4 regions of the Bacillus sp. Hm123 genome follow, and region 4 is predicted to be linked to each of the others. Evidence: riboswitches for the same ligand, from Rfam matches in the RefSeq annotation. Region 4 holds a riboswitch; each other region holds the start of a gene.
What was found. Region 4 has a riboswitch for S-adenosylmethionine ahead of ACSVDJ_RS03540 (2,3-diketo-5-methylthiopentyl-1-phosphate enolase). Riboswitches for the same ligand answer to the same signal wherever they lie in the genome.
Positions count from the first base shown of each region.

Region 1: linked by a shared signal. The riboswitch ahead of ACSVDJ_RS04760 (Na+/H+ antiporter NhaC family protein) and the one ahead of ACSVDJ_RS03540 (2,3-diketo-5-methylthiopentyl-1-phosphate enolase) in region 4 are both predicted to bind S-adenosylmethionine.
Region 2: linked by a shared signal. The riboswitch ahead of ACSVDJ_RS14860 (methionine ABC transporter ATP-binding protein) and the one ahead of ACSVDJ_RS03540 (2,3-diketo-5-methylthiopentyl-1-phosphate enolase) in region 4 are both predicted to bind S-adenosylmethionine.
Region 3: linked by a shared signal. The riboswitch ahead of ACSVDJ_RS05980 (methionine biosynthesis PLP-dependent protein) and the one ahead of ACSVDJ_RS03540 (2,3-diketo-5-methylthiopentyl-1-phosphate enolase) in region 4 are both predicted to bind S-adenosylmethionine.

Region 1 covers NZ_CM200277.1:903,722-911,455, forward strand. The annotation lists gene ACSVDJ_RS04730 (RluA family pseudouridine synthase) at 1-561, opposite strand, end outside; gene ACSVDJ_RS04735 (DUF5365 family protein) at 680-1,081, shown strand; gene ACSVDJ_RS04740 (thioredoxin family protein) at 1,149-1,616, opposite strand; gene ACSVDJ_RS04745 (disulfide formation protein C) at 1,618-2,034, opposite strand; gene ACSVDJ_RS04750 (phospho-sugar mutase) at 2,192-3,922, shown strand; gene ACSVDJ_RS04755 (YhdB family protein) at 3,969-4,187, opposite strand; SAM riboswitch class I at 4,394-4,498, shown strand; gene ACSVDJ_RS04760 (Na+/H+ antiporter NhaC family protein) at 4,561-5,865, shown strand; gene ACSVDJ_RS04765 (SpoVR family protein) at 5,965-7,371, shown strand; gene ACSVDJ_RS04770 (arsenate-mycothiol transferase ArsC) at 7,472-7,734, opposite strand, start outside.
Region 2 covers NZ_CM200277.1:2,825,111-2,832,844, forward strand. The annotation lists gene ACSVDJ_RS14850 (MetQ/NlpA family ABC transporter substrate-binding protein) at 304-1,140, opposite strand; gene ACSVDJ_RS14855 (methionine ABC transporter permease) at 1,156-1,824, opposite strand; gene ACSVDJ_RS14860 (methionine ABC transporter ATP-binding protein) at 1,817-2,836, opposite strand; SAM riboswitch class I at 2,914-3,025, opposite strand; gene ACSVDJ_RS14865 (hypothetical protein) at 3,157-3,489, opposite strand; gene ACSVDJ_RS14870 (thioredoxin family protein) at 3,612-3,908, opposite strand; gene ACSVDJ_RS14875 (toprim domain-containing protein) at 3,911-4,261, opposite strand; gene gcvH (glycine cleavage system protein GcvH) at 4,346-4,729, opposite strand; gene ACSVDJ_RS14885 (arsenate reductase family protein) at 4,801-5,163, opposite strand; gene ACSVDJ_RS14890 (acyl-CoA dehydrogenase FadE) at 5,300-7,087, opposite strand; gene ACSVDJ_RS14895 (acetyl-CoA C-acetyltransferase) at 7,112-7,734, opposite strand, start outside.
Region 3 covers NZ_CM200277.1:1,136,573-1,144,306, forward strand. The annotation lists gene ACSVDJ_RS05970 (NRAMP family divalent metal transporter) at 1-823, shown strand, start outside; gene ACSVDJ_RS05975 (NAD(P)-dependent malic enzyme) at 873-2,129, opposite strand; SAM riboswitch class I at 2,511-2,616, shown strand; gene ACSVDJ_RS05980 (methionine biosynthesis PLP-dependent protein) at 2,698-3,807, shown strand; gene metC (cystathionine beta-lyase) at 3,813-4,985, shown strand; gene ACSVDJ_RS05990 (GlsB/YeaQ/YmgE family stress response membrane protein) at 5,058-5,303, opposite strand; gene ACSVDJ_RS05995 (YkuS family protein) at 5,462-5,701, opposite strand; gene ACSVDJ_RS06000 (NupC/NupG family nucleoside CNT transporter) at 5,868-7,085, opposite strand; gene ACSVDJ_RS06005 (YueH family protein) at 7,239-7,481, shown strand; gene ACSVDJ_RS06010 (peptide chain release factor 3) at 7,561-7,734, shown strand, end outside.
Region 4 covers NZ_CM200277.1:661,408-669,141, forward strand. The annotation lists gene ACSVDJ_RS03520 (hypothetical protein) at 1-59, shown strand, start outside; gene ACSVDJ_RS03525 (YxcD family protein) at 47-337, shown strand; gene ACSVDJ_RS03530 (putative bifunctional diguanylate cyclase/phosphodiesterase) at 564-2,018, shown strand; gene ACSVDJ_RS03535 (PaaI family thioesterase) at 2,089-2,574, opposite strand; SAM riboswitch class I at 2,740-2,843, shown strand; gene ACSVDJ_RS03540 (2,3-diketo-5-methylthiopentyl-1-phosphate enolase) at 2,931-4,151, shown strand; gene ACSVDJ_RS03545 (2-hydroxy-3-keto-5-methylthiopentenyl-1-phosphate phosphatase) at 4,127-4,816, shown strand; gene ACSVDJ_RS03550 (methylthioribulose 1-phosphate dehydratase) at 4,813-5,436, shown strand; gene mtnD (acireductone dioxygenase) at 5,477-5,989, shown strand; gene ACSVDJ_RS03560 (sugar ABC transporter substrate-binding protein) at 6,049-7,158, shown strand; gene ACSVDJ_RS03565 (sugar ABC transporter ATP-binding protein) at 7,155-7,734, shown strand, end outside.

The DNA of each region.
Region 1 (7,734 bases), 240 kb from region 4:
GGTGCCAGTGGAGTGTGACAGCACTCCATGTGCTACCGCTTGATATGTACGTTTAATGTGCCGTTCTTCTAGTAAACGAGAAAGAACAGCATAGGCAGCAGTATGTTTAGCAAAAAGAATAACCCCTGAAGTGCCCACATCAAGGCGATGGACGTGTCGAATGTCGCATGGCTCACCTGCCGCTTGTACATGAAAGGCAACGGCATTTAATAGCGTGTCTGTTTCTGCTTCGTTATTTGGGTGAGTTTTCATCGTAGCAGGTTTATTCGCTACTAACAGATGATCATCTTCAAATAAAATTTCGACTTCTCGTGCTTTAGCTACTACATCCTTCTCCGCTTTTGCGAAAAAAGGTACTTGTAGCTTCATCCCTGGAGCAAGGGGAGTATGCCAATTTGCTTTTGCATCATCAACAAGCACCTCTTGGCTCATTCTCCATTCATGGATCATTTTTTTCGGAAGCTTCCAGATGTTTCTTAAGATTGAATCCGCTGTTTCTCCACTCCATTTCGGTGGAATCGTCACTTCAAACAGCGACCTTTTGCGGTTTGTTTCGTACATGAAAACCCTCTCCTTATTTTAAATAGTTAATTACGCAAAATTACCACCACGAACCGTGTCGTAATATGTTATTCTATCAATGAGATGAAAAATGATGTAGTAAAGTAGGTGTTATTTGATGATGATTTATATGGCCTCTACGATAGAACAAGAGGAGAAGATTATTGAACTTGTTCAGCAAATTAAAGAGCAAATTTTGCCACGTTTTTTCTCTGATGAGGAGCTTGAGCGCATGAATGAGCAAGGAATCCTTCATATAACAGATAAACATATTGAGTCCTTTCACCTTCTTCGCGATGCATTTAAGGTGATCGCTAGCTTGCAGACGATCATTGTCATTCTTGAAGCAAAGGAGCCAAGTCAACTGTCTTCCTATTATGAAGATATCTTCCAACGAAATGTTGAGATTTTGAAGGAGTTCGACCTTCATTTTCCGTACCTACTTAGTCAATTTCATGAAAAGAAAAATGCTATGTTTAATATGATGTATGTTACTCCCGGTAATAAATTTCTCGTGTGAACATAGCTATGAGATTTTACATAGAAAGGCTGTCTATCACTAGATTCAAGTGAAGACAGCCTTTTTTTTACTTAATATTTTCCTTGAAGAATTGTGTGTAGATTTCTTCAGAGGCGCCGCCTGTTACACGAGCTTTTTCTTTGCCGTTTTCAAAATGGATCAAGGTAGGGGTTGCTTCAAAAGCAAATTCATCCCAGCCTTGTTTAAATTCAAGGACATTATATTGTTGAATATCAACACCTTGTTCGTCAGCAAGTGGCATTAACATAGGAGTGGTCTGTACACAGTAATGACACGTTGGACTAAAGAAATAAACGGTCACATCTTCATTATTGGCTAATTTCTTTTCTAACTCGTCTGGCATAATTAAATTTTGATAGTTCGGGTCGTCTAATTGCTTAACCGTTTCTGGATGAAGATCATCCTTTCCATATGGGTTGTCCTTCGATGCTTCTTTTTGTTGAGATTTCGTTAGGAAAACAATTCCTCCGAAAAGAATTAAAATAATAGAAGAAAAAATAATGACTTTTTTCATGTTAGGCGTTGTCCTTTCCTTTAATAATCATAAGACTAGTTACGAAAATAATAATAAATGCTGTCAATGCTAAAAAAGGGATTGTAATGAATCCGAGCCCGTTAATGTACATTCCGGTACAAGGAACTCTGCCACAGGCTGGTGCAGTTTCCGACAAAAAGCTGACTTTTTGAATCGCATAATGATAGATCGAAATACTACCTCCGATGACAGAAAGCAATAAAGAGTATTTCGCCGCAGTCACATCTTTTTTGATGACCGCTAGTCCAAGAATGAAAACGATCGGGTACATAAATATTCGCTGATACCAGCACAGCTCGCAAGGCTCATATTTCATAACTTCTGAAAAATATAAGCTTCCAAGCATCGCCAGGAAGGAAGTGCCCCATGCGGTAAACAATAAATTTTCTTTTTTCATAATGGCTCCTTATTCAAAGTATGTTCGATTCTGAGTATATTATTTAACAGGGGAATATGTAAACAAATATGCAACACGTAAAGCTGTAAATGCTAACCAATTGTATGATAAAATAGAAGGGAAAGATACTTTTTTGATGAGTTAGGGGAGATTGCGGATGAGTTGGAAAGCTGAATTTACGCGTTGGAAAGAGTTTCAAGGCTTAGACGAAGAAATGCATACTCTGCTTGCTGAAATTGAGATGGATGAGCCGAGTATTGAAGAGGCTTTTTACAAAAATTTAGAGTTTGGTACGGGTGGCATGCGCGGCATCATTGGTGCAGGAACGAATCGGATGAATATTTATACTGTTCGGAAAGCATCTGCTGGTTTAGCGGAGTACATTCTTGAGCATGGGGAAGAAGCGAAGCAACGCGGTGTCGTGATTGCGTTTGATTCAAGACATAAATCGTTTGAATTTGCCCTTGAAAGTGCCAAAACGCTTGCAACATATGGTATACAAACGTATGTGTTTGAACAATTACGACCAACCCCGGAACTTTCATTTGCTGTTCGACATTTGCAGGCATTTGCTGGGATTGTGATTACAGCTAGTCATAATCCACCTGAATATAATGGCTATAAAGTGTACGGACCAGACGGCGCGCAGCTTGCACCGCAAGAGGCCGACCAGGTCATTGAAAAAGTAAACAGCATCCCTAATGAATTACATATACAAGTAGAAGCAATTGAAGTGTTACAAGCAACAGGTTTATTGAAAATGATCGGTGAAGAAGTAGACCGTTCTTATATTGAGCATTTAATGACGATTTCGGAACAGCCACAGCTAGCAAAGGAATCGGATGTGAAAGTGGTGTTCACACCGCTTCATGGAACTGGAAATATGCCTGTGCGTAAAGGATTAGAAGCACTAGGCTACAAGCAGGTGACGGTCGTCGCTGAACAAGAACAGCCAGATCCGAATTTTTCCACTGTGAAATCTCCAAACCCAGAAGAAAGAGCGGCGTTTGAGCTAGCAATTCGCGATGGAAAAGCTGAGCAAGCAGATCTATTAATTGCCACTGATCCCGATGCTGACCGACTTGGCATCGCTGTAAAGGATTTAGACGGTGAATATATGTTGTTAACAGGCAATCAAACCGGCGCGCTGTTAATGGATTACATTCTGTCACAAAAGAAGGAAAAGGGGCAACTTCCGGAAAACGGTCGTGTGTTCAAAACGATTGTGACATCGGAGCTAGGTCGAATCGTCGCTGAATCGTATGGTGTTTCTTGTGAAGATGTACTAACCGGCTTTAAATTTATCGGAGAAAAAATTGAAGCGTATCAACAAACGGGGGAATATCAATTTTTATTTGGCTATGAAGAAAGCTACGGTTATTTAGTGGCAGATTTCGCTCGCGATAAAGATGCGATTCAAGCGGCGATTTTGGCAGTAGAAGCTTGTGCTTACTATAAACAACAAGGAAAAACATTATATGAAGTCTTGCTTGACCTTTATCGTCGTCACGGCTATTATCGTGAAGGGTTAACATCCCTTACGCTAAAAGGGATTGAAGGAGCGAACAAAATCGAGGCGATCTTATCGTCATTCCGCGAACAGCCACCGAAAGAACTCGCTGGCAGGGCTGTTAGAATTGTAGAGGATTATCTAACGAGTGAGCGGACTGATGGACAAACAGGGGAGACATCTGCGATTGAATTGCCGGCTTCCAATGTGTTGAAATATTTCTTAGATGATCAAACGTGGGTATGTATGCGACCTTCTGGAACAGAACCGAAAGTGAAGTTTTATTTCGGCGTCGTTAGCGAATCGTTAGAGAGCAGCGACCTCAAGCTTCAAGAAGTCGAGCGAAAGGTTATGGAACACATTCATCAAATGATATAATAATAAGGCGGCTTTCTTCGGAAAACCGCCTTTCTGGTGGAATTCTTTACGTGTTCAGCGAATTGGCGTGCTCGATATAGTGGAACAATGTATAAAACGTTTGCTCCACTGCAGAATAAGAATTAGGGAACCGACGAGCATGGAGGAAATGCTCAATTTTTTTTGAAAGCAAATGGTCATTCGTTCTAACCATTAAAATTAATAAATTGTTCCAATCGGACCGATGGACATAATAGAGAGCCCGGTCGTAATCCGTATATTCCATAGGCAGTCCCTCCTTTAAGAGGAATTGATTATAGTATATGTCGGTGCGGCGAAAGTTCTCTCTGCAAATAATGGGTAGGCTGTCATGATGAAAAAAAGCTTGCTGATTAGCAGGAACAATGTATAATAGTCGGAGTGGGCTACACTCAAAAAAAGTAATTTCCAAATGGAAAGTTCGTAAGTTTTTGACAATAACATATGGAACAATTCTTATCAAGAGAGACTGAGGGACTGGCCCTAAGACGTCTCGGCAGCGGACTCTAAATAGAGTGCTGTGCCAAATCCAGCAAGTAGATGCTTGAAAGATAAGAAGGGTGTTTTTTACATTGAGACCTCTTCTTGCTGACAGAAAGGTCTTTTATTTTTGCGATTTTATGGAAGGAGTGGAGGAGTTGAGTGAAAAAGCAAACGGTTGGGCGCTGTTTCCGCTGTTGATTTTTTTGTTGATCTTTATTGGAAGTGGTATCGCCACTGGTGATTTTTATAAAATGCCGATTATCGTTGCTCTATTTATTACATCGGCGATTGCGTTAATGATGAATCGAAAAAAAACATTTATGGAGAAAGTGGATATCTTTTCGAAAGGTGCAGGGCATCCAAATATTATGCTAATGGCTTTCATCTTCTTGCTGGCAGGGGCGTTTGCTTCTACAGCGAAAGGAATGGGAGCTGTCGATTCAACCGTTAATTTAGCGCTGTCTATTTTGCCGCAAAATTTATTAATGGTTGGCTTGTTCATTATTGCGTGTTTTATTTCTTTATCGATGGGAACATCTGTCGGAACGATTGTTGCTTTGGCACCTATTGGGGTAGCCATTGCTGATGAAACGGGGATTCCGCTAGCTTTAGCGATGGCAACGATCATTGGTGGATCGATGTTTGGCGACAATTTATCGATCATTTCCGATACAACGATTGCAGCAGTACGTACACAAGGAACAAGAATGGCCGATAAATTTCGAACGAATTTCTTGATCGTCCTTCCAGCGGCGGTGATCACGGCTGTCTTTTTAGGAATGATCACTGCTGGACAGCAAAGTATAGTAATAGCAGAATCATACGAAATCATTAAAATTATTCCGTACGTAGCTGTATTAGTAGCGGCTGTAGCTGGGATGAATGTGCTAGTCGTATTAAGCGGTGGTATTCTTTTGGCGGGAATGATCGGCCTATCGGATGGTAGCTATACATTCTTCTCTTTTATTGAAGCGATATCTGAAGGGATCAGCAGTATGTTGGAAATGGCGATGATTGCCATCATTATTGGTGGAATGATTGAAGTGATTCGTTACAACGGTGGTATCGAATTTATTTTACAATTTGTTATGAAAAGGATTCGCACTAAAAAAGGGGCGGAATTCGGAATTGCTTCCCTTGTTAGCTTAACGAATTTATCAACGGCGAACAACACAATCGCAATTATCGTTGCTGGTCCACTAGCGAAAAATATCGCGGATGAGTATGACATTGACCCGCGGAAATCAGCGAGTATACTCGATGTGTTCTCTTGTTTGATTCAAGGGATGATCCCGTACGGAGCCCAAATGTTAGCAGCGGCCGGACTCGCTAGTATTTCGCCCATTAGCATTATGAGCTATTCGATTTATCCTGTGTTAATCGGGATCAGTGGGATCGTAGCTATACTATTCAATCTTCCTCGTTTAAAAGCGAATAAATAAGCAAAAAGGCTGACTTTAAAATGTGTCAGCCTTTTTCTTGTGGTATGTCTTGCTCTTTTTTTTCATAAGTATTGGTAAAGGAAAAAAGGGGGAGTGAAGATGAATGCGGTAGAGATGAGGAAGCTTCAGTATGCAATTGATGAGATTACCGAAATTGCTTCTGGGTTTGGTCTCGATTTTTACCCGATGAGGTATGAAATTTGTCCGGCAGAAATTATTTATACATTTGGCGCATACGGAATGCCGACAAGATTTTCTCATTGGAGCTTCGGAAAACAGTTTTTTAAAATGAAGCTTCAGTATGATCTTGGGTTGAGCAAAATTTATGAATTAGTAATTAATTCTAATCCATGCTATGCCTTTTTGCTTGATACGAATTCGTTAATTCAAAACAAATTAATTGTTGCCCATGTACTCGCTCATTGTGATTTCTTTAAAAGTAATGTCCGATTTAGTCAAACGAATCGTCATATGGTTGAAAGTATGGCGGCGACAGCTGATCGTATTCACCAATATGAAATCGATTATGGCAAGGAGACGGTTGAACAGTTTTTAGATGCGGTGTTAGCCATTGAAGAGCATATTGATCCGTCTTTAATTCGCCCCCAATTGCCTTGGAAAAATGAAGAAGAGGAAGAAGAGAAAGTAAGGGTCAGTCCCTATGATGATTTATGGTCGTTAGATTCATCAGAAAATAAGGAGAAGCCCGAAAAAAAGTTGAAGAAAAAGCTGCCGCCGCAACCGGAAAAGGATATTATGCTGTTTATTGAGCAATACAGTCGGGAGCTTGAGGATTGGCAGCGTGATATTATGACGATGGTTCGGGAAGAAATGCTTTATTTTTGGCCGCAGTTAGAAACAAAAATTATGAATGAAGGATGGGCGTCGTATTGGCATCAGCGAATTATTCGAGAACTGGACCTTACATCTGGAGAAGCAATTGAATTTGCTAAGCTGAATGCCGGTGTGATTCAGCCATCTCGAACGACAATCAACCCTTATTATTTAGGGTTGAAAATGTTCGAGGATATCGAAGAGCGATATAATCATCCGACGGAAGAAATGATTAGAAATGGTGTCCAACCGGGAAGTGGGCGCGAAAAAATGTTTGAAGTCCGTGAAATCGAATCAGATATTTCCTTTTTACGTAATTATTTAACAAAGGATCTTGTGATGAGAGAAGATATGTATTTGTTCGAAAAAAAAGGTAAAGATTATAAAATCACGGACAAGGAGTGGACAAACGTTCGCGATCAGCTTGTAGGCATGAGAGTGAATGGGGGCTTCCCGTATATTACGGTGAATGATGGGGATTATATGAAATCAGGTGAATTATATTTAAAGCATTGGTATGAAGGGATTGAACTTGATTTAAAATATTTAGAGAAGGTATTGCCGTATGTATATACACTTTGGGGAAGAGCCGTTCATTTAGAAACGATTGTGGAAGATCGGGAAGTCGTGTTTTGTTATAGCGGCAATAAAATGCAACGGAAATATGTGTAAGAATAGGGAGGGCTCACGAAGAAGAGCCTTCCCTACTTTCAGCAAGTTACGTCATGTTATCCCGCATTAACGGGCTGTAAGACTCCCACTGATTGAAGTTTCACTTTATATATTGTTGCAACCCTTTCACATAGTCAGCCAATGTATCGCAAACAACTTGATAAGTAGCCCACTTTTCGATAGGTTCTTGAACGTATGAAGGATTAGGGATATTCCAGTGAAGAATATTTTTTTGATCGAAGAAAGAGGTGTCTAGCTGCTCGTCTCGACTAAAATCATAAATAGATATTACTAAATCGGCTTCATTTAATAGCTCAGCAGTCATCGGCTTTGCCTGCAAATAGGAAATATCGATATTTACTT
Region 2 (7,734 bases), 1.4 Mb from region 4:
GCTCTCCACTACTGACATCCGGATCACTCCCCTTATTCTTAAAATTCTTACTATATCCTTTCATATCCTCCCGCTAATGTTGCTAGCTTATCGCCCTTTTAATATGTGATGAGCACGAGCGGTTTATACGAGATTTTTAAGCAGACAAAGAGCCGATCGGGCGTGATTGGCCTATAATTGGGCGCTTTCCTCTTATTATTGGGCGCGATTCGAACAAAATTGGGCGGCAACAACCAATCATCGGGCGCAGAGCCCACAAAAAAAGCTTGCCGCTCCATAATCAAGCGACAAGCTTCTTTCTATTTATTCGTTTACTGGCACGATCGCGCCTTTCCATTCGTTCATAATAAAGTCTTGAATTTCTTGTGAATGTAACGCGTCGATCAACGCTTTAATTTTTTCATTCTCTTCATCTCCGCTGCGCACAGCTACGATGTTCACGTATGGAGAATCGTTTGATTCAATAACAATCGGATCTTTCAACGGATCTAACCCTGAATCAATCGCGAAGTTAGAATTAATTACTACGATGTCACCTTCTCCATTATTAAATGCTTGTGGAAGGAAAGCAGGTTCATAGTTATATTCAAATTGTAAGTCCTTTTTATTTTCGCTAACGTCTTCAAGTGTCGCATCCGTTTTATTAATACCATCTTTCAGCTTAATGAGACCTTCTTTTTCTAACAGGCTTAACACACGACCATGGTCAGCTACAGAGCTGCTCATTAACACTTTTGCCCCTTTAGATAGTTCATCTAAGCTTTTATATTTTTTCGAGTACACACCGATTGGCTCGATATGAATACCACCTGCGTTTTCAAACTTGTAACCATGCTCTTTCTTTTGTAACTCTAAAAACGGAATATGCTGATAGTAGTTCGCATCTAATTCGCCTTCATCTAACGCTTTGTTTGGCAATATATAGTCATTGAATGTTTCAATTTCTAGCTCATAGCCTTTTGCTTCTAATAACGGCTTAGCTTCTTCTAAAATGATCGCATGCGGAACGTTAGATGCCCCAACAACCAATTTCTTGTTTTCTTCTGATTTACCTTCTTCTTTTTTCTCTTCTGAACCGCCGCATGCTGCGAGGGCTAATACCACCAATGATGTAAGTAAAGCAAATAACCACTTTTTCATTCTATTTCCTCCTCATTATCTTTTATCTAATTTCTTAGTGAACAAGTCACCAATGAATTGAATCGCAAATACGATGAGTACAATAATGACGGTTGCCACGAACGTCACGTCGCTTTGACTGCGTTGGAAGCCGTCTAAAAAGGCTAAGTTTCCAAGCCCACCAGCCCCAATGGCACCTGCCATCGCTGTGTAGCCAACTAAGACGATCGCCGTGACCGTAATACCAGAAACTAAGGCTGGCATCGACTCTGGCAACAACACTTTAAAAATAATGGTGCTCGTTTTCGCCCCCATCGAGCGGGCCGCTTCAATGACCCCTTTATCAATCTCTCTTAGCCCAATCTCAACAATCCGAGCATAAAACGGGGATGCCCCAATAATTAAAGCAGGTAATGCTGCATCTTCACCAATCATCGTCCCAACAAGCACTTTCGTAAACGGAATTAATAAAATGATTAAAATAATAAACGGAATCGACCGAAACACGTTCACGTACGTAGCAACAATCACATGCACCGCTTTATTTTCTAATATTTGACCCTTCGATGTTAAAAATAAGAGTAAACCTAGTAAAATACCAAGAATAAAAGTCGCAACAACTGAAATTCCCGTCATATAAAGCGTTTCACCAGTTGCTCCCCAAATTTTATCCCACTTCACATTTGGTAACCATTGCTCAAGCATGGGTGATCACCTCCGAACTCACTTGATGTTGATCTAAGTAGGCAACTGCTCGGCTCACTTCTTCTTCCGCACCCGTTAAGTGAACAAAGAGCGAGCCATAAGCGCCCTCTTGCGTTTGCGACACGTTTCCTTGAACGATATTAACAGATATTTGAAAATTGCGAATTAACTCGGTAATAATCGGCTGTTCAGCGGATTCGCCAATAAAGCTCAACTTAATCACTTTCCCTTTTTGTTCAAGTAAATGCGCAATCGTCTCTCTCGACTCCTCTGTCCCCGTCACTTGCTGAACAAATCGCTTCGTAATCGGCTGCTTCGGATGCTTAAACACATCGAGCACCTGTCCTAATTCCACGACATTTCCTGCTTCCATCACAGCCACGCGATGACAAATTTTGCGGATAACATGCATTTCGTGAGTAATTAACACTATCGTTAACCCGAGTCGCTCATTAATATCTACTAGCAAGTCCAAAATCGAATCCGTCGTTTGCGGATCAAGTGCGGACGTCGCTTCATCGCATAAAAGCACTTTCGGATTGTTCGCTAATGCTCTCGCAATCCCGACACGCTGTTTCTGACCACCGCTTAGCTGAGAAGGATAAGCCTCTTCACGACCTTCCAGCCCAACTAGCTGAATCAGTTCATCGACGCGCTCTTTTCGTTTTTCTTTCGGAACACCAGCAATTTCAAGTGGAAAGGCGATATTTTCCCGAACCGTTCTCGACCAAAGCAAGTTAAAATGCTGAAAAATCATGCTAATCTCTTGGCGTGCTTGTCTCAGTTCCGCTCCTCGAATATTTGATACTTTACGACCAGCGACAACGACCGACCCTTCAGAAGGAGATTCAAGCCCATTCAGCATGCGGATTAGCGTACTCTTTCCCGCTCCACTGTAACCGATGATGCCAAAGATTTCTCCTTGATCTATGTTTAAATTAATGTCATCTACCGCTGTCACTGTGCCACTCTTCGTTGCAAAAATCTTTTTCACATTTGCAATTGAAATCATATGGCTTCACTCTCCCTTTAAAATAAAAAACCTTTCTGCCGCAATGAGCAGAAAGGGATAAGTTGTTAAGGTCCTTTCTCTCATCTACCAAAGCAATCGCTTTGTGTGAATTGGCACCTTTTCAACAAATCATTGTTGAAGGTTGCCGGGCTTCGTCGGGCACAATCCCTCCACCTCTCTTGATAAGAGTTTCGCTATTCAATTAATTGTTGAGACTGATTGTATCATCTTAGTTTGAAAATTGTCAATAAGAAAAATATTTTTTATTATCTCGTGCGGATGGCTCCAGTCCATACGCCGTTGAACAGCGCCTTCCGCTTTTAATCATACGCCCGACAAAGCCAGAGGAGGGATTCGAACCAGAGTTGCAGTCGATAAAGGCCTGATAGGTCCACTTTGCCCATGCGATGGTACAGAAAAAGGCGTTGTTCTCCCGCCAAACAGTGAGCCATGTTGCCTTTTTTGGCACTCACTTTTAACTGCCACGGCTGAAAGTCTTCGTTGGAAAAAGCAATGCCTTCTTTGCTAATCGTCAACAACCAATGTTCATGTTCATCTTCTAACAGCACACCAACAGGTTCAACTGGTAGCATTGAATGGAGATGCGCTCTTTCTTGACATGCCTCTTGAATCATCGAAAGTTGCTTATGCAATCCGCCCGCCTCCTCTAATTGCTTTATGATTACTTATTTCAAAAAAAAGGGCGGAAAATCCTTTAAGAATTGCTCGACAATATCTTCGCCAAAAAACCTGCCAAAACGATGGCAGGTTGTCGTTAATACTGATTTAATTTTTCATAAATATGCGGAACAGACTGAAACGCATAAATCTTTTCCATCAGCTGACCTTTATGAAAAATAAGTAAGCACGGAACACTTTCAATGCTATAGGTTTCGGCAAAATCCTCGTAATAATTTAAATTGATCCGAGCCCATTCGTAAGCTGTTCCTACTTTTTCTACGACATCGAGCATTTTCGAAGCGAGCTGGCACGTCCCACACATGGGAGCGTAGGCGTAAATCGCTACTTTCGGCTGTTGCTCGATCATCGCTAACAATTGTTCTGGCTGCATGTTTATCCACCTTTTTGCAAAAACTTACTGTGCACATCGATGTTGGCACTTAATAGGATCGTAGCTAAATGTCGATAAGGAGCAGTCGCCACTTCTTTATACACTCGATCAATATATAAATGATGAGCTTCTGGCAGCTCGCGAATAAATAGCTTTCGCAGCTTTTCCCCTGCTTTGTCGGCATCTACTAAAATATACACATCTCGACCATCAAGCTCATCGATCATTTCATCTAACTTGCTCACACCAATCGTACCATTTGTGCAAATGATTTCAACTGGCTCTTTCACGATTTCTTGTACTCTTCTTTTATCAGAAGTGCCTTCAACAACAATCGTTTTCTCCACAAACATCGTCATCACCCTTCGCCTCGATGATCAGTCTGTCTATTTTTAAAGAAAAGCACCTCCATCACGTGGAAGTGCTCTCGTTCGTCATTAGTCTTCTTTCACCATTTCCTCATATTGCTCAGCCGTCATTAAGCCGTCTACTTGAGAAGCATCGGATACTTCAACAACGACCATCCAAGCTTTTTCATAAGGAGATTCATTCACTAGCTCTGGGCTGTCGTCTAAATCTTCGTTCACTTCAACGACTTTTCCGCTAATAGGTGCGTATAATTCGGAAACTGTTTTAACAGATTCTACGCTACCGAACGGCTCGTTTGCTTTAATTTCATCCCCTACAGATGGAAGCTCAACAAATACGATATCGCCTAGTTCAGACTGTGCAAACTCAGTGATGCCGATGCGAACTTGTTCTCCTTCTGTTTTTATCCACTCATGCTCTTTAGAATAACGTAATTCCTTTGGTGCGTTCATACCTATCCCTCCATTACGTGATTTCAATTAAACTTTACCTATTTTACAAGAACAAAGCAAGAAACTTCTTTCTATTGTTTTGCCCAGTTCATTTCAAAATTGTCTTCCTTGAAACCGACAGTCACTTTCTGTCCATCTGTCGTGAGTGGACGTTTCATTAACATGCCGTCAGAAGCTAAAAGGGTCAGCAATTCGTCTTCCGTAGCCGTTTTGACTTTGTCTTTTAACCCAAGCTCGCGATACTTCTGACCGCTCGTGTTAAAAAACTTCTTCAATTCTAAGCCGCTTTTTTCATATAAATCTTTTAATTCCTCTTTAGAAGGAGGCTGTTCTACAATATGTACTGCTTGAAATTCGATGTTGCGCTCTTCTAACCATTTTTTCGCATTGCGGCACGTTCCGCATTTCGGATACCAATAAAATGTCAACGTCATTCCTTCGTCGACCTCCATTCTAAATAACTTATACCCTTTATAACAAATAACTTCGCTGTTTGCCACATAAAACCCTCTTTTGTAGGTTCGAACGTCAAACGAAACACACCCGCCACTTGAGCGGGTGCTAGCTAAATTAAATGACGTATTTTTCAGCGCTAATTAATTTTTCAGCCGCTTCACGTTTTTTCGTGATGATATTGACTGGTGTGTAGCGTGTTAATTTGCGTAAAACCGATAGCATCATCCGGAGGTTGTCGCCTTCTTCTACAGCGACCAATGTTTCTTTCGCGTGTGCTTCGATTTCATCGAACGCTTCTTGGCAGAAAATTTGCGTGTACAATAATTTTTGTTTGCTCTTCTCTTCTCCTACATTGGCGATCGCTTTTTCTGTGCGCAGAACTGCTGATTCCATCGCATAGACTAAATTAACGATATCCGCTAAATTAGACAACACTTCTTGTTCCTTTTCCAATGCCTTACCATATTTTTGAACCGCTAAACCAGCGGCTACTAGACCGAGTTTCTTGGCGTTTTTCACTAAATATTTTTCTTGTGCGAGTGGCTCTGCCCCCACTTCTTCTGGCATCAGCATCATTAATTCACCTTGTAATTGTTGTGCTTTTTCCAGCAGCGGAAGTTCACCTTTGAACGCTTTTTTGACATAAGTGCCTGGCACGATTAAGCGATTGATCTCATTCGTTCCTTCAAATATGCGGTTAATGCGGGAATCGCGGTACATTCTAGCGATTTCGTACTCTTCCATGAAGCCGTAGCCCCCGTGAATTTGCACGCCTTCATCGACCATATAATCAAGCACCTCTGAGCCGAAGAATTTTCCTAATGAACATTCAATCGCGTATTCAGCAATCGATTGGGAAATCGCCATTCCATCTTTTTGCTCTTCTTCTGACAGCTGGCTCATGCGGTCTTCGAAATAACCAACCGTGCGGTAAATCGCACTTTCAGAAGCATAGAGTTTCGCACCCATCGTGGCAAACTTCTCTTTCGTTAAGTTAAAAGCCGAGATTGGTGTGTTGAACTGCTTGCGCTCATTTGCATATTTCAACGTAATTTCAAGCGCACGCTTTGAGCTTCCGACTGTACCGACACCGAGCTTGTAACGGCCGATATTTAAGATGTTAAACGCGATCACATGGCCGCGACCGACTTCGCCAAGCAAGTTTTCTTTCGGCACTTCGGCATCTTGTAAAATTAATGTCCGCGTTGACGAGCTTTTAATCCCCATTTTGTCTTCTTCTGCCCCTGTGGATACGCCTGGGAATTCTTTCTCGACGATAAAAGCAGAAAATTTATCGCCATCAATTTTCGCGTACACAACGAATACATCGGCAAATCCTGCGTTTGTGATCCATTGCTTTTCACCATTTAACACATAATGCGTGCCGGCTTCATTTAGTTTCGCCGTTGTTTTCGCTCCTAGTGCATCCGACCCCGATCCCGGCTCTGTTAAGGCGTACGCCGCGATTTTTTCCCCTGTGCTCAATGTTGGCAAATACTTTTGCTTTTGCTCTTCGTTTCCGAATAAGACGATCGGCAACGAACCGATTCCAACATGAGCACCGTGTGTGATTGAGAAGCCGCCTGCTACCGCCAATTTCTCCGCGATCAAAGCCGAACTGACTTTATCTAAGTTTAAGCCGCCGTACTCCTCTGGCACATCGGCGCTTAACAGACCGAGCTCACCCGCTTCGTGAAGCAATTTCACCGAGCGCTCAAATTCATGTTTTTCTAAATAAGGGACTTGTGGCATGACACTATTCATCACAAACTCTTCTGTTGTTTTGGCGATCATTTTTTGCTCATCAGAAAAGTCCTCCGGCGTAAATACGCGATCATATGAAATGTCCTCAATTAAAAATGCTCCACCTTTAACAGCTTGCTTTTCCGTTTGATTCGTCATATTTTTCTCCCCCTGTTTCGTTAATTATAAAAGCTCAAATACCCCAGCAGCTCCCATGCCTCCACCGATACACATCGTCACCATTCCAAATTGCTCATTGCGTCGCTTCATCTCATGGATTAAAGATAATGTTAACTTTGCCCCTGTACAGCCTAGTGGATGACCGAGTGCAATCGCTCCCCCGTTGACATTGACCTTTTCTTCATCTAAACCAAGTTCACGAATGACTTGAATCGATTGAGAAGCAAAGGCTTCATTCAACTCGATTAATCCAATGTCGGCTACTTCTAATCCAGCGAGCTTCAACGCTTTCGGAATCGCCACAACCGGCCCAACTCCCATAATTTCCGGAGGGACGCCACCTACTGCGAACGAGCGGAATTTGGCGATCGGTTGTAATCCAAGTGATTCAGCTTTTTCACGTTCCATCACCATCACGGCTGCCGCACCGTCACTCGTTTGTGAGGCGTTCCCTGCTGTAACCGTACCCGTTGTAGAAAAAGCAGGGCGCAGCTTCGCTAACGTGTCCATGTTTGTTCCTAGACGTACCCCTTCGTCCTGTGAAAACTTGATCTGCTTCTCTACCAATTTATTGTCTGCTCCGACATGGCGAAGCGTCACATCCACCGGGACAATTTCATCAACAA
Region 3 (7,734 bases), 480 kb from region 4:
GGCGATTGCCGTAGGAATCTTTCTTGTAAAAGAAGCAGGAATATTAATGGACAAATTTACACAAGTAATGGGCTTTGTCATGATTGCTCTTACGGTGTATGTAGTATTTCAAGCCGATCCTCCAGTAGGAGAGGCAGTAATCAGAACATTCGCTCCAGAAAAAGTGGATTTCTTAGCGATTGTGACGTTAGTTGGCGGTACTGTTGGTGGTTATATTACTTTTGCTGGTGGTCATCGTTTGTTAGATGCAGGAGTGAAGGGAGTAGAGGCGATTCCTCAAGTAACAAAAAGCTCTATTTCGGCTATTGGAATTGCATCTATTATGAGAATTTTCTTGTTTTTAGCTGCTTTAGGTGTTGTGTCTCAAGGGTTTATTTTAGATGGAGATAATCCTCCAGCATCTGTGTTCCAACATGCTGCTGGAGATATTGGCTATAAACTATTTGGTGTGGTTATGTGGGCAGCAGCCATTACGTCTGTGATTGGTGCTGCTTATACATCCGTTTCCTTCATCCGTACTTTCCACCCGTGGTTAGAGCGCCATCATAAAGCAATTATCGTTGTTTTTATTATTCTTTCTACGACTATTTTTGCAACGATTGGCCAGCCGATCAAAGTGTTGATTCTTGCTGGTGCATTAAATGGATTAATCTTACCGATTGCTTTAGGTGTGATGTTAATTGCCGCACATAAACAATCCATTGTCGGATCTTATCGCCACCCACTTTGGATGACATTGTTTGGAATTATCGTAGTAGTATTAATGGCATACATGGGGGGATTTACATTATTCAATGAATTACCTAAATTATTTGGTTTCTAATTAGAAAAGGTCGATCATCATATTGAAGCATATGGTGATCGACCTTTTATTATAAAATAATTTCAGCAGGTTTTACTTGAATAGCTGATAGCTGGTAGGTTTTGTGACGTAGGGAATCAACATTAATATGTTGACGAGCGACACCTGAGTGAATAGCAGCGGCGGCTACAGCAGCGGCTACTTCTGGTGCAACCCGGGCGTCAAATGCTGAAGGGATAATATAATCATCTGCTAGTTCATGGTCTGCTATGAGGGAAGCGATGGCGTGAGCAGCGGCAATTTTCATTTCTTCATTAATATCAGTTGATCGAGTATCAAGTGCTCCGCGGAATATCCCTGGGAAAGCAAGAACATTATTTACTTGGTTAGGGAAGTCTGAGCGTCCTGTGCCAATCACTTTAACTCCGGCTGCTTTTGCCTTTATCGGATCAATTTCTGGGTTAGGATTGGCCATCGCAAAGACGATCGGATCTTGTGCCATTGTACGGACCATTTCTGATGTTAACGCTCCAGCAGCAGACACACCAATAAATACATCACTATTGATAATCGCTTCTTCAAGTCGGCCTTCTATTCGGTTAGGATTAGTAAACGTTGCGATGTCTTCTTTTACAGAGTTCATCCCATGAGGTCTTCCTGCATATATCGCTCCTTTAGAATCACACATAATGATTTCCTTTACGCCAAAGCTATATAATAAGTTAGCGATAGCGATCCCGGCAGCACCTGCGCCATTTATAACGACTTTAATATCGCTAAATGTTTTGTGCACGAGCTTTAAGGAATTAATTAAGCCAGCAAGTGTGACGATGGCTGTTCCGTGTTGGTCATCGTGGAAAATGGGAATATCCATTTCTTTTTTTAACCTTTCTTCGATTAGAAAGCAATTAGGTGCTTTAATATCTTCCAAATTGACGCCACCGAAGGAAGATTGCAATAATTTAACGGTCTTGATCACTTCTTCAGGATCTTTCGTGTCGATACAAATAGGGAAAGCATCAACGCCCGCGAAATTTTTAAACAAAATGGCTTTTCCCTCCATAACGGGTAGCGAGGCATCTGCTCCGATATCACCAAGACCTAAAACGGCTGTCCCATCTGAAACGACTGCAACAGTATTCGCCTTCATAGTATACTCATATATCTTTTCGGGATGAGCATGGATCTCTAAGCATGGTTCTGCTACTCCAGGCGAATACACTAGACTTAAATCTTTAACATTCTTTACATTTAATTTCGCTGACGTTTCTAACTTTCCTTGGTGGTGTCGATGAATTTCTAAAGCATCTTCTCGCAAATTGTGCATACGTTTACTCTCTCCTTTTGTTATTTAAGTAAAATTCTCTAAGAAGCCTGCATTATAAGTTAATGTTTTTTATTGTATAATAGGCTAAAAAGATAATCAACAAAATTTTCAGAAAATTAACAAAAATATCTAATTGTTTATCCCGCATTAACGGGCTGTAAGACTCCCATCTCAACATGACAGAAGGAGCGCAGACATGTAGGTGGGAGATCAACAGCCCATAAAAGCCCGATTGGTTCAACTAACAATCAGCGGGGATGAAGAAAACCCCACTGATTGAAGTTTCACTTTATTAGAAAAAAATAAATATTCAAAAAAGAGTTGCTATTGATCATTTGATCCTGTACAGTAATAAAAACGAAAAATTTTAAATTAAATAGGTTCTTATCAAGAGAAGTGGAGGGACTGGCCCGATGATACTTCAGCAACCGACTATTTGTAAGTCAAGGTGCTAAATCCAGCGGACGAAAAGTCCGAAAGATGAGAAGAAGTGATAGAAAAAGCCTTCTTCTTAAGAAGGCTTTTTTGTTTTTTCTAAATAAATCGCTACTAGTAAGGAGAGGATAACATGGGAAATAAGCATATAGAGACGATTTTAGCGCAAATTGGGAATCGGAGTGAAGAACAGACGGGGGCAGTGAATCCACCTGTTTATTTTTCTACCGCTTATCGCCATGAAGGAATTGGGCGTTCTACCGGATTTGATTACATTCGTACAGGAAATCCGACTAGACAGATTGTAGAACAAGCAATAGCCGAGTTAGAAGGAGGAGATGCGGGGTTCGCTTTTTCTTCAGGTATGGCGGCTATTCATACGATTCTATCGTTAACTGAGCCTGGAGATGAATGGCTTGTATCTGCGGATCTTTATGGAGGCACTTATCGATTGTTCGAGAAAATGTGGAAAAAGTATCGCGTATCGTTTACTTATGATAGCTTTCAAAATTTGTCTAAAACGAGAGAGAAGCTATCGCCAACTACAAAGGTCATCTTCCTTGAAACGCCAACGAACCCTCTTTTACAGGAAGTAGATATAAAAGCTGTAGCCGCTTTTGCTAAGGAGAATGGGCTGTTATTGATTGTTGACAATACGTTTTATACGCCATTGCTTCAACGTCCACTTTTAGACGGAGCGGATATTGTCATCCATAGCGCGACGAAGTATTTAGGTGGACATAACGATGTATTGGCTGGACTAGTAGCTGTGAAGGGTGAGGAGTTAGCAGGAAAAATAGCAGAGCTACAAAATGCCGCCGGAGCGGTCTTATCACCGTTCGATTCTTGGTTATTAATTCGGGGGTTAAAAACATTAGGGCTGCGAATGAAGCAGCATGAAGAAAACACTAAGCAAATAGCAGAATTCTTGCGATGTTGTCCGGAAGTAACGGATGTTTTTTATCCAGGGCGTGGAGGAATGCTATCTTTCCGAATAGCTTCAGAAAATTGGGTCGATCCTTTTTTACAAAGCCTTCAGTTGATCTCATTTGCGGAAAGTCTCGGTGGAGTTGAAAGCTTTATTACGTATCCCGCTACACAGACTCATATGGACATTCCAGAAGAGGTACGGCTCGAGCGTGGAGTTTGTAATCGTCTGCTTCGATTTTCGGTCGGGATTGAGCATACTGAAGATTTATTAGCTGATTTAACACAGGCATTTAACATAATGAAAGAGGAGTGATAGGTATGGAAAAAACATATTCCTTTCAAACGAAATTATTGCATAATCGTCATAAATTTGATGAACAAACAGGCGCAGTAAGCGTTGCTGTGCAGCATGCGTCCACCTTTCATCAAGCGGATTTTGACCAATTTGGCAATTATGATTATAGTCGTTCAGGCAATCCAACAAGGGAAGCATTAGAGGAAGCGATCGCTGAATTAGAAGGCGGAACGAGAGGATTTGCTTTCTCATCAGGTATGGCAGCTATTTCTACCGCGTTTTTATTACTTTCGCAAGGAGATCATGTTTTAATCACGGAAGATGTATACGGGGGCACGTATCGAATGGTGACGACCGTGTTAAACCGATTTGGGATTGATTATACATTTGTTGATATGAGCAATTTACATGAAGTGGCTTCAAACATAAGAGAAAACACGAAGCTTATTTATATCGAAACACCGTCTAATCCATTATTAAAAGTGACTGACATTCGTGGGATCGTTAAGCTAGCAAAGGCACATTATTGTTTAACTTTTGTCGACAATACGTTCTTAACACCCGCGTTACAACAGCCTCTTGAGTTAGGTGTCGACCTTGTTCTGCATAGTGCAACAAAGTTCTTGTCCGGTCATAGCGATGTATTAGCTGGGCTGGCTGTAACGAAAGACGAACAATTAGGCGACCGCTTATATCAGCTTCAAAATACGTTTGGCGCTGTATTAGGTGCTCATGATTCTTGGCTTGTATTAAGGGGCCTGAAAACTCTTCATGTACGCTTAGAGCAGTCTTCCGAAACAGCTAAAGAGTTAGCTGACTTTTTACAAAAGCATGAACTAGTCGAGAAAGTTTATTACCCTGGGTTAACGGATCATCCAGGACATGAAGTACATTCCTATCAAGCAAGAGGGGCAGGGGCCGTCCTTTCGTTTGAATTGAAAAATGAAGAGGCAGTTAGGCAGTTTGTTCAACATATAAACATTCCTGTGTTTGCTGTTAGCCTCGGAGCAGTAGAATCGATCCTTTCCTATCCAGCTAAAATGTCACATGCGGCGATGCCTAAAGAGGAAAGAGTTAAGCGTAGCATAACAGACGGGTTGTTGCGATTTTCTGTCGGATTAGAATCTTCAGCGGATTTAATTGCAGATTGTCGTCAAGCATTGCAACAAGTAAAAGCTATCAGTGCATGTAGCTGAAAATCCATATAAAGGGTCTGCTATCTGTTTAATTATCTGTGCAAGCAGACCCTGAAAAATGCCTCAAGAAGTCTACTTCATTCGTCTTAAAAGGAAGCTTGCAATAAGTACTAAAATGACAGCTCCAATTAAAGCGGGAATAATCGCAATTCCTGCCATCGTTGGTCCCATAGCTCCAAGCAACTTGCCACCAATCCAAGCCCCGATAATGCCAGCGATAATATTACCGATAATCCCACCAGGAATATCTTTACCAAGAATAACTCCAGCGAACCAGCCAATGAGTCCTCCAACAATTAAATACATAATGAAGCCCACTTTTTATTCCTCCTTATCATGTTTGCTTAGTTTAGTTTATTTATTCCCTTATTCGCTTATGCAAACCGTCAATTATTAACTAAGTTTAACGTTTTTTTGTATTGTAAAAGCCGACCGCATACCTGTAAATTATGTGCGGACGGCTGATGACACCGATATTAAATTCTACTTTCTACTTCTTGGCACACTTCTTCAGCACTCCTGCCGCTTGCTTCAATAATTGATCTTTTTGTCAGTGTTTCTTGAATGCCCATTAAGTTTGCATCTAAGCCTGTAATGACACAACAATCACATTGCTGTATGTCGGATTCATTTTTTAAATCGACAACTTGATGACCTTTTTCCTGCAACGCTTGCTTCACGTTTTGAAGAGTAAGTTCGACACCGATTGTGGCCAATGATAACACCTCCTGATGATATCCTTTTCTAAAAGGACAAATATTATTCTTCACTAATGATCTATATAGTATGTAAACAGCAACTCTTTTTTTTAATGGTTCACTTACTCACACAAAAAGAAAAACACCAGGAAAATTTGTTTTCCTAGTGTTTTTTTCGCTCGCTTTAAATCAACATCCCAGCGATTGCCGCACTTAATAACGATGCAAGGGCACCAGCAAGAACTGCTTTAATTCCTAAGCGGGCAATATCTGACCGGCGATTCGGTGCTAGGTTGCCAAGACCACCGAGCAAGATGGCCATCGATGAAATGTTAGCAAATCCGCAAAGAGCAAAGCTTAAAATTGCCGCTGTTTTTTCAGATAAATTCGGGATTTCAGGGGCGAAATTCGAATAGGCAACAAATTCATTAATGACTACTTTTTGGCCGATATAATTACCGGCTTGAATGGCTTCTTCCCATGGGACTCCAATGGCAAAAGCAAGTGGAGAAAAGATATAGCCAAGCAGGAGTTCAAGCGACAGATTTTCTATGCCGATGAGCCCGCCGATGAAGCCAAATATCCCATTAATCATAGCTACTAAGGCGATAAAGGCTAGAAGCATGGCACCGATATTTAACGCTAATTGTAAACCGGTACCCGCTCCTTTAGCGGCCGCGTCAATTACGTTTGTGGAATCAGAATCTACTTCCATTTCGAATTCTTTCGGTTCAGGTTCTGTGCTCGTCTCAGGAACGAATAATTTTGCCATGACAAGTCCAGCAGGAGCAGCCATGAAGCTAGCAGCTAGCAAATACTCTAGAGGCACGCCTAATAATGAATAACCGACAAGAACAGAGCCAGCGACAGAAGCTAATCCACCTGTCATGACCGCAAATAACTCCGATTCCGTCATTTTATTAATATAAGGCTTAATCACAAGTGGTGCTTCCGTTTGTCCGACAAAAATATTGGCTGCAGCTGAGATTGATTCTGCTTTTCGAGTGCCTAGTAATTTAGCGAGCGCACCACCGATAAATTTGATGAAAGCTTGCATAATTCCTAAGTAATAGAGAACAGAAATTAAAGCAGAAAAGAAAATGACGACGGGTAACACGTTTAAAGCAAAGACAAAGGTGATGTTTGATTCCTTTGTATATAACCCGCCAAATAAAAAGTCAATTCCTGCTCGTGAATAGTCAATAATGGCATTGACGAGCATTGTGAAGTCCTGCATTCTCGCTTGTCCCCAATCCCATTTTAAAACGATAAAAGCGAACAAAAGCTGAATGGCTAGTCCACCAAGTACAGTTCTCCATTTAATCATTTTTCTATTTGTAGAAAAAACATAGCCAATTCCAAGAATGACTAAAATCCCAAATAGACCCCAAATATACGTCATAATTAATTCACCTCTATATTTCACTTTTTGACACACCGGTGTATAGTTTATAATGAGATAAAAAGATATACAATAATAAAATAGTCCGTTTTTCACAGTAAAATTTAACAGGGCGCTATTATTAATATTTTACTTAAATGAAGGAGCATAAACATGAAAATAAGAAAAACATTGTTACATGACAAAGAAATCAAAGTATATATATACGAAAATAAAAAAGAAGAGAGCTTTGTTGTAGCTGTTCCAGCCCAGCAGTGGTCTATTTCTTTTACGTATGAAGAGAGCGGAGAAAGCTTAGTAAACGAAATGTCTACTTCATTAATAAAAACAGGGCTAGAAGAGGAGCCTGCTGTCGGATTAGCTCACCGAATTTATCAATGGACGTGCGAAATGTAATAGACATTTCTTGCGTTTTTCGCTATATTTTTTTCAGGGCAATTGACGGATTTTAATTTTGAAAGGATTTGGCTACTACATGGCTTCATTAAAAGAAGAAGTTCTCTCTAGAAGAACATTTGCGATTATTTCCCATCCAGATGCGGGAAAAACAACATTAACAGAGAAATTATTACTGTTTGGAGGCGCCATTCGTGATGCCGGAACAGTAAAAGGAAAGAAAACAGGGAAATATGCGACATCTGACTGGATG
Region 4 (7,734 bases):
GCAAAATCTTTACGACTTTGAAAAAGAAACGCAAGGATGATGAAGCATGGCAAAAATAAAAATTTCTGAGCAAGATATCATCAATGCTCTTTGTTTGCATCTTGCTCATCAGAAGCAAATCACGCCTCAAGAAGTAGAAATCGAGTTAATGTACGATGATGACTACGGTTTTTCAGCAGAAGCGCATTGGACAGGCCGGAAGCAAATTTTAGCGACGGTTCACATGATCGAAGCGCTTCGTTTTTGGCTCGATAAACAGATGAACATGGACCCCTTTGCTGCCGGGATTGAATTGGTTCTTGACGATGACGAAGGAATTATCGCTCTTGTGCGATAAAGAAAATGAAAAAGGATTCAGCGTGTTAGTGCGCTGAATCCTTTTTTGGGCTTGTGAAGGTGCCTGTCACTCCCCGCATTTTGTCGAATAGGGAGTCGTTTTTATTTTGGATATCACTTATATTATTTGTCTGGGGATTCGTGTTTTTAGGTATTTTATCGTGGTATAATAGATTGGGGGATTTTGATCAAACAAAACTACTCCTATTGATGGAGGAGGTACACAATTGCAGCATACATATAAAGAAGTATTTGATATTCTACATGCATTGAATCAGAAATCTATTATCGCCATCACTGATCGAAATGGCGTAATTACATTCGTTAATGATAAATTCTGTGAAATTTCAAAATATGAATCTCTTGAGCTATTAGGTAAAACGCATCGCATTGTTAATTCTAATTATCATGATGATTTATTTTTTGAAGCTATGTGGCGCACCATTTGTAATGGAGACATATGGAGTGGAGAAGTTCGAAATCGGGCGAAGGATGGATCGTATTATTGGGTAGATACGACGATTGTTCCTTTTCGAGACACAGAAGGAGAGCTGTATCAGTTTGTTGCGATTCGAAATGATATTACCGAGAAAAAGAACCTTGAAGAAACGTTATTGAAAAAGACGCTTGAAGATCCGGTGACGGGTTTGCACAATGCTAATTACTTTGAGCAAGTGGTAAAGAAGCGAATGCATATAGGTGAAGAATTTTACCTTTTGTATATTAATATTGATGATTTTAAACGGATCAATGAAAGTCTAGGTGTACATCAATCAAATGAAATTCTTCAAATTGTCGGTGAACGGTTGCGAGAAACCATTTCGAATGATAACGAGGTGATCACTCGAATACATGGGGATGAATTTGCCGTACTTCTCGATCCTGCTTATGGTGAAGTAGAAGAGATCATTGAAAGTATTTATCAAGTATTTGAAGAGCCGATCACGTATAAACAGTCCTTTTATTATATGACGCTCAGTATAGGAGTTACTCATTACCCTACTCATGGAGCAACCTTTGAAGCTCTCGTACGTTGGAATCCTGAAACACTGGGGTTTGTTTCCCCTGGTGAATTTATTCCAATAGCAGAAGAAACGGGATTGATTATTCCGCTAGGTTATTTATTATTCGATATAGTTTTGCGAGATTTGCCAAAGCTACAGCAATCTCTACAAAAGCCAGTGAAGATTGGCTTCAATTTGTCTATGAAGCAATTTTTTGATGATCATTTATTTACGAACATTCAAAGTCTATGTAAAAAATATCAGATTGACCCTTCTTTCATTAAGCTTGAAATTACGGAAAGTGTAGCAATTAAAGATCCGGATATTGTCATTTCTCTCATTAAGCAGTTTAAAGACGCCGGGATGGAAGTGGAGCTTGACGATTATGGAACAGGATATTCTAGTCTTCAATATTTGAAAAATCTACCGATTACATCGGTGAAAATTGATAGAAGCTTTATTCAAGACATAACGAATTCCTCCAAAAGTCGAGCGATTGTCGCTGCAACCATTCAAGTCGCTCATGAATTAGGCTTTCACGTCATTGCAGAAGGTGTGGAAACCGCTGAACAAGTGGCATGCCTAAAAGATCTTGAATGCGACTACTTCCAAGGGTATTATTTCGGCAAGCCAGCTCCTCTTGAGAGTGCCTGTCACTCCCCGGTTTTTGTCGAATAAAAGAACTTAAAAAAAGACGGAAGCCACCTGTGAAAGATAGCTTTCGTCTTTTTTAGTGTTGAGCGAATGCTCAGTCTTTTTTGGCAAAAGTACTTGGCATCACAACAGCTATTACTTCTCCTTGCGCACAAACAATATCACCGGCAAATACTTCTGTTTCGACTTTCCATTTCTTCGGATGAATTTCGGTCACTGATCCGACCGCAACTAACGGTACGTCTTGTGGTGTCGGCTTTAAGAAATTGACATTAAGTGAAGCCGTCACAAAACGTGGAGGAGGAGTGCTATCTCCAACTTCATGTCCATTTTTTCGATGTAAAGCTAAAGCAGCTGATCCGGTTCCATGACAATCAATTAATGAGGCGACTAATCCACCGTAGACAAACCCTGGAATTGCCGTATGTTCAGGCCGAGGTGTATAAACCGTTTTCGTTCGTTCGCCATCCCAGCCTGTTCGAAAATGATGCCCCTCTTTATTTAAACGACCACAACCATAACACCAAGCAAAATCATCTGGATAATCATCTTGAATCGACTTAACCACTTGTTCAATCACATTTCTCCCTCCTTTTTCAGAATATTATACCATATACAAGTGCCTGTCACTCCCCGAACTTTGTCGAAGGGGGATTTTTCAGTTTTTTTAAAATTTTGTTGACAGTTTGTTAAGAGCGTGGCATAATCCTAGTTAATCTATGAGATATACAAATTTAATAAATGGTTCTTATCAAGAGCAGGCGGAGGGATGAGCCCGATGAAGCCCGGCAACCGACTCGTTATGAGCACGGTGCTAATTCTCACAACAGATATGTTGACAGATAAGAAGTTGTTTTTTCGGAAACCTCTTCTTATTTGAAGAGGTTTTTTTATTGCATACACATACGGGATTGAAAAAATGTGAGGTGAAAAAAGATGAGTGGAGTCACAGCTGTTTATCAAATCATTGCGGATCAAGCGAGTTTATCGAAAAAAGCAGAAGGCATCGCGCTCGGATTAACAGTTGGTTCTTGGACGGAGTTGCCACTGCTTGAACAGGAGCAACTAAAAAAACATAAGGGCCAGGTTAGAGAGATCAAGGAAATCGGAGAGGACACTTCCGGAAAAACAATAGCGAAAATTCATATTGATTTTCCACGAGCGAATTTTTCAACCGATATTCCTGCAGTATTAACAACAACCTTTGGAAAATTATCATTAGACGGCCAAGTGAAATTAATTGACTTGAAGTTAGACAATGAGCTGTTAGTTGATTTTCCGGGTCCGCGCTTTGGCATTAGCGGTATTCGTGAACAATTGAAAATTTACGATCGCCCATTAATTATGAGCATCTTTAAAGGTGTGATCGGTCGGGATATGGATTACTTGCTCGACCAATTGCGAGAACAGGCACTGGGCGGCGTCGATCTTGTGAAAGATGATGAAATTCTTTTTGACAATGAGCTGACTCCATTTGAAAAAAGAGTGACAGAAGGAAAACAAGTTCTCAATCAAGTATACGAGGAAACAGGACATCACACATTGTATGCGGTCAATTTAACTGGACGCACGTTTGAATTAAGGGAGAAAGCAAGGCGAGCGAAAGAGTTAGGAGCGGACATTCTGTTATTTAACGTTTTCACTTACGGCTTAGATGTGCTACAAAGCTTGCGTGAGGATGATGACATCGCTTTGCCGATTATGGCTCACCCAGCCTTTAGCGGTGCGATCGCTGCTTCAGAAAAGTACGGACTTTCTTACTCTTTGTTGTTAGGTACATTAACAAGACTTGCTGGAGCGGATTTTTCTTTGTTCCCATCGCCTTATGGAAGCGTGGCGCTAGCAAAAGAGAAAGTCCTAAAAGTGAAAGAAGCGTTAACACAGGAGTCTGCTTTAAAACCGACGTTCCCAGTCCCATCAGCAGGTATTCATCCGGGGATTGCGCCACTTCTATTCAATGATTTTGGCAAAGACTGCGTCATTAATGCCGGTGGAGGAGTACACGGACATCCGTTAGGTGCGAAAGGTGGCGGCCGAGCATTTCGGCAAGCGGTGGAAGCGGTGCAAGCAGGGATTCCGTTACCTGAAGCGACAGCTAGCGTTGAATTACAAGAAGCGATTCGATTATGGGGATGGAAGGATGGTACAACATCTTGAAACAGCCAATTATTTTTTGTGACTTTGATGGAACGGTAACGAAAAAAGATAATATTGCGAGCATTATGGCACGTTTTGCTCCTCCTGAATGTGAGAGATTGAAGAATGAGATTCTAGCTCAGAAGATAAGTATTCAAGAAGGAGTCGGCCAAATGTTTGTGTTATTGCCTTCTTCTTTACAGCAAGACATTATCGACTTTGTGTTGGAGACGGCGGAAATTAGAGAGGGGTTTGCTGATTTCGTTCGCTATGCCAAACAACAAGGCATCCCACTTTATATCGTCAGTGGTGGCATTGATTTTTTCGTCAAGCCGATGTTAGAGTCTTTTGATTCGATTGCCGGCGTATATTGCAATGAAGCAGATTTTAGAGGAGAGGTGATTCAGATTCAATGGCCTCATCGGTGTGATGATCAGTGTCCGAATCAAAATTGCGGCTGCTGCAAGCCAACGATTATTCGCCAACTAGCCAATGCTGACGTACATACAATTGTCATCGGCGATTCAGTCACCGACTTGCAAGCGGCTAAAGTGGCTGATACGGTCATTGCGAGAGACTATTTATCGGAAAAATGTACGGCGCTTTCGATCCCGTTTCAATCGTTTGAAACGTTCTATGACTGTATTGAAGTGTTAGAAAATTTGCAAGGAGTGGGGAAAAAATGAGTGTATTCGTGGCCCGCACTTATGAGCTAAGCGAAATTAAAGAGGAATTGGCCGCTCGTGACTGGTTTATGGGAACGAGCGGGAATTTAGCCATTAAGGTTCAAGACGACCCCATCCAATTTCTCGTCACCGCTAGCGGCAAAGATAAGCGCAAAAAAACGAGTGAAGATTTCTTACTTGTCGATGGAGAAGGGAATCCCGTCGGAGAGACGAATTTGAAGCCGTCAGCGGAAACACTTTTACACTGTGAAATTTACCGCCGAACGAAGGCTGGCTGCAGCTTGCATGTGCATACAGTAGCGAATAATGTGATTTCTGAACTGTATGGCGATCAGGGGAAAATAGTGTTTCAAGGTCAAGAGCTGATCAAAGCATTTGGCCGCTGGGAAGAGGAGGCGGAATGGCCGATTCCCATTATCCCTAACTATGCGGATATACCGACTTTAGCGGCCGCGATGGTTCCTTTTGTCAATGAAGAAAAGGGAGCGGTGTTAATTCGAAACCACGGCATTACCGTCTGGGGTAAAGATAGCTTGGAAGCGAAAAAAGTACTTGAAGCCTGTGAATTTTTATTTCAATACCAACTGGCGCTTATTCAAGCGAAAGCGAGCCTTTATTGATTTTTGAAAATTGTCAATATTGAAAATAGGAGGAGTCAAAATGACAACGATTAAAATTCAAGAAACGAATGAAGTGATTGACAATCAAGAGGAAGTAGTTGCTTTTTTGCAACAGCAGGATGTGATTTATGAGCAATGGGATATTGCGAAATTACCGGCTGGATTACAAGGGAAATTCGTGCTGAATGAAGAAGAAAAGCAAGCGATTTTACAAGCATTTGAAGCGGAAATTCAAGATATTTCAGCGAGACGAGGCTATCAAGCATGGGATGTCATCTCGCTTGCTGAACATACGCCTAACCTGGAAGATTTATTGAAAAATTTTCAGCGTGAGCATCATCATACCGATGACGAAGTGCGTTTTATTGCGAGCGGTCATGGCGTCTTCGTGATTCAAGCGAAAAACGGCCAATTTTTTGAAGTCCATCTCAACCCAGGCGACCTCATCTCCGTACCAGAAGGAGTCCGCCACTACTTCACACTCGCTGACGACCGTCAAGTAGTCGCCGTCCGTATCTTCGTCACAGAAGAAGGCTGGGTCCCGGTTTATTAGGTGCCTGTCACTCCCCGGAATTTGTCGAATAATATATGGTTTGGATTGGAGGATATTTTATGAAAAAGTGGGTTAAAAAGTTAGCTGTTTCGAGTGTAGCGTTGACCTTGTTGTTAACAGGGTGTTCAACGGGTGAGCAAGGTGCTTCGTCAGAGAAGAAAAATGAAAAAATTGAAAATGTCCCGGAGCGTTTTGCTAATGGAGAGGACGTCAAAGTGAAAGTGATTCGCAAAATTGGCGGTGATGATCATACCGCCCAATTTTTAGCTGGCGCGAAGCAGGAAGGCGAAGCGCTCGGATTTACGGTCGATGTATTTACTGCTAATGGGGATACGGCGAAATTTCATGATGCGATCGCTCAAGCAGCGAATCAGGATTATGATGGAGTCGTTCTTTCTCATGGAGATGATGCCGCGACCGTCGATGCGGTGAAGAAACTGACGGAAAAGGGGAAGAGTGTCATCACATTTGACTCGATTGAAGAGTTAAAAGAGGTGGAAGGTGTCACTTTAACTTCTCAAGATGACAAAGCATTAGCCACGTTAAGTTTAGACCAATTAATTAAAGATACGAACGGAAAAGCCAACATCGCTTACCTTTGGGTCGATGGCTTCCCGCCGATGGTGCGCCGCAATGCCGTTTACGAACAAAAGCTAAAAGAAAACGAAGGCATTAAAGAAGTGGAACGTTTTGGTGTAGCCGCAGCTGATATATCGGTGCAAACGCAAAATGCCGTACAAGCGATGCTGAAGAAGTATCCAAAGGGAGAGCTTGATGCGATTTATGCGACATGGGATGCTTTTGCGATCGGAGCTACTCGTGCATTGAAAGAAGCAGGTCGTAATGAAGTAAAGATTTACGGAATTGATGTCTCCAATGCCGACTTACAAGTGATGCAGGAAAAAGGAAGCCCTTGGACGTATACAGCGGCTGTTGATCCCGCACTAATCGGCAAAATTGATATGAGAATTTTAGCGAAGAAGTTAGCGGGAGAAGAAACGCCGCAACAATATGCATTAGATGCGAACTTAATTTCGCAAAAAGAACTCTCTTCATCAAAAACACCCATTAACATGGAAAGCTTATCAACCGTTGTATCCGGTTGGGGAGAATCGACAGAGTTTGAAGAAGAGTGGATGAAGACATTGAAGGAACATTATAAAAAATGATTGAGTTAAACAATATCTCCATTGATTTTCCTGGTGTGGCGGCTTTGAAAGATGTGGACGTAACGATAGACAAAGGAAAAGCTCATGCGCTAATTGGAGCGAATGGAGCGGGGAAATCTACGCTGATGAAAGTACTCTCGGGTGCTTATGATCATTATCGTGGCGAGATTTTCATTGAAGGAGCAAAGGTTAATATTCGCTCGCCGAAAGAGGCGAAGCAGCACGGGATTCAAATGGTCTATCAGGAAGTGGACGCAGCTCTTATTCCTTATTTAACGGTGGCTGAAAACATTATGCAGGAGCGAATCGGGCAAAAATTATGGATCAATTGGAAAACGATTCATAAACAAGCAGCTGACATATTAGCAAGCTTACAAGTTTTTATTCCGACAGAGAAGCGCATCGATCAATTAACGCTCGCTGAAAAGCAAATGGTGCTCATTGCTAAAGCGATTTCTGATGAGTGTCGCTGTTTAATTTTAGATGAACCGACCGCGCCTTTAAGTCATGCAGAAACGGAAGAATTGTTTCAGCTAATCCGCTTGTTAAAGCAGCAAGGGGTAGCTATTATTTTTA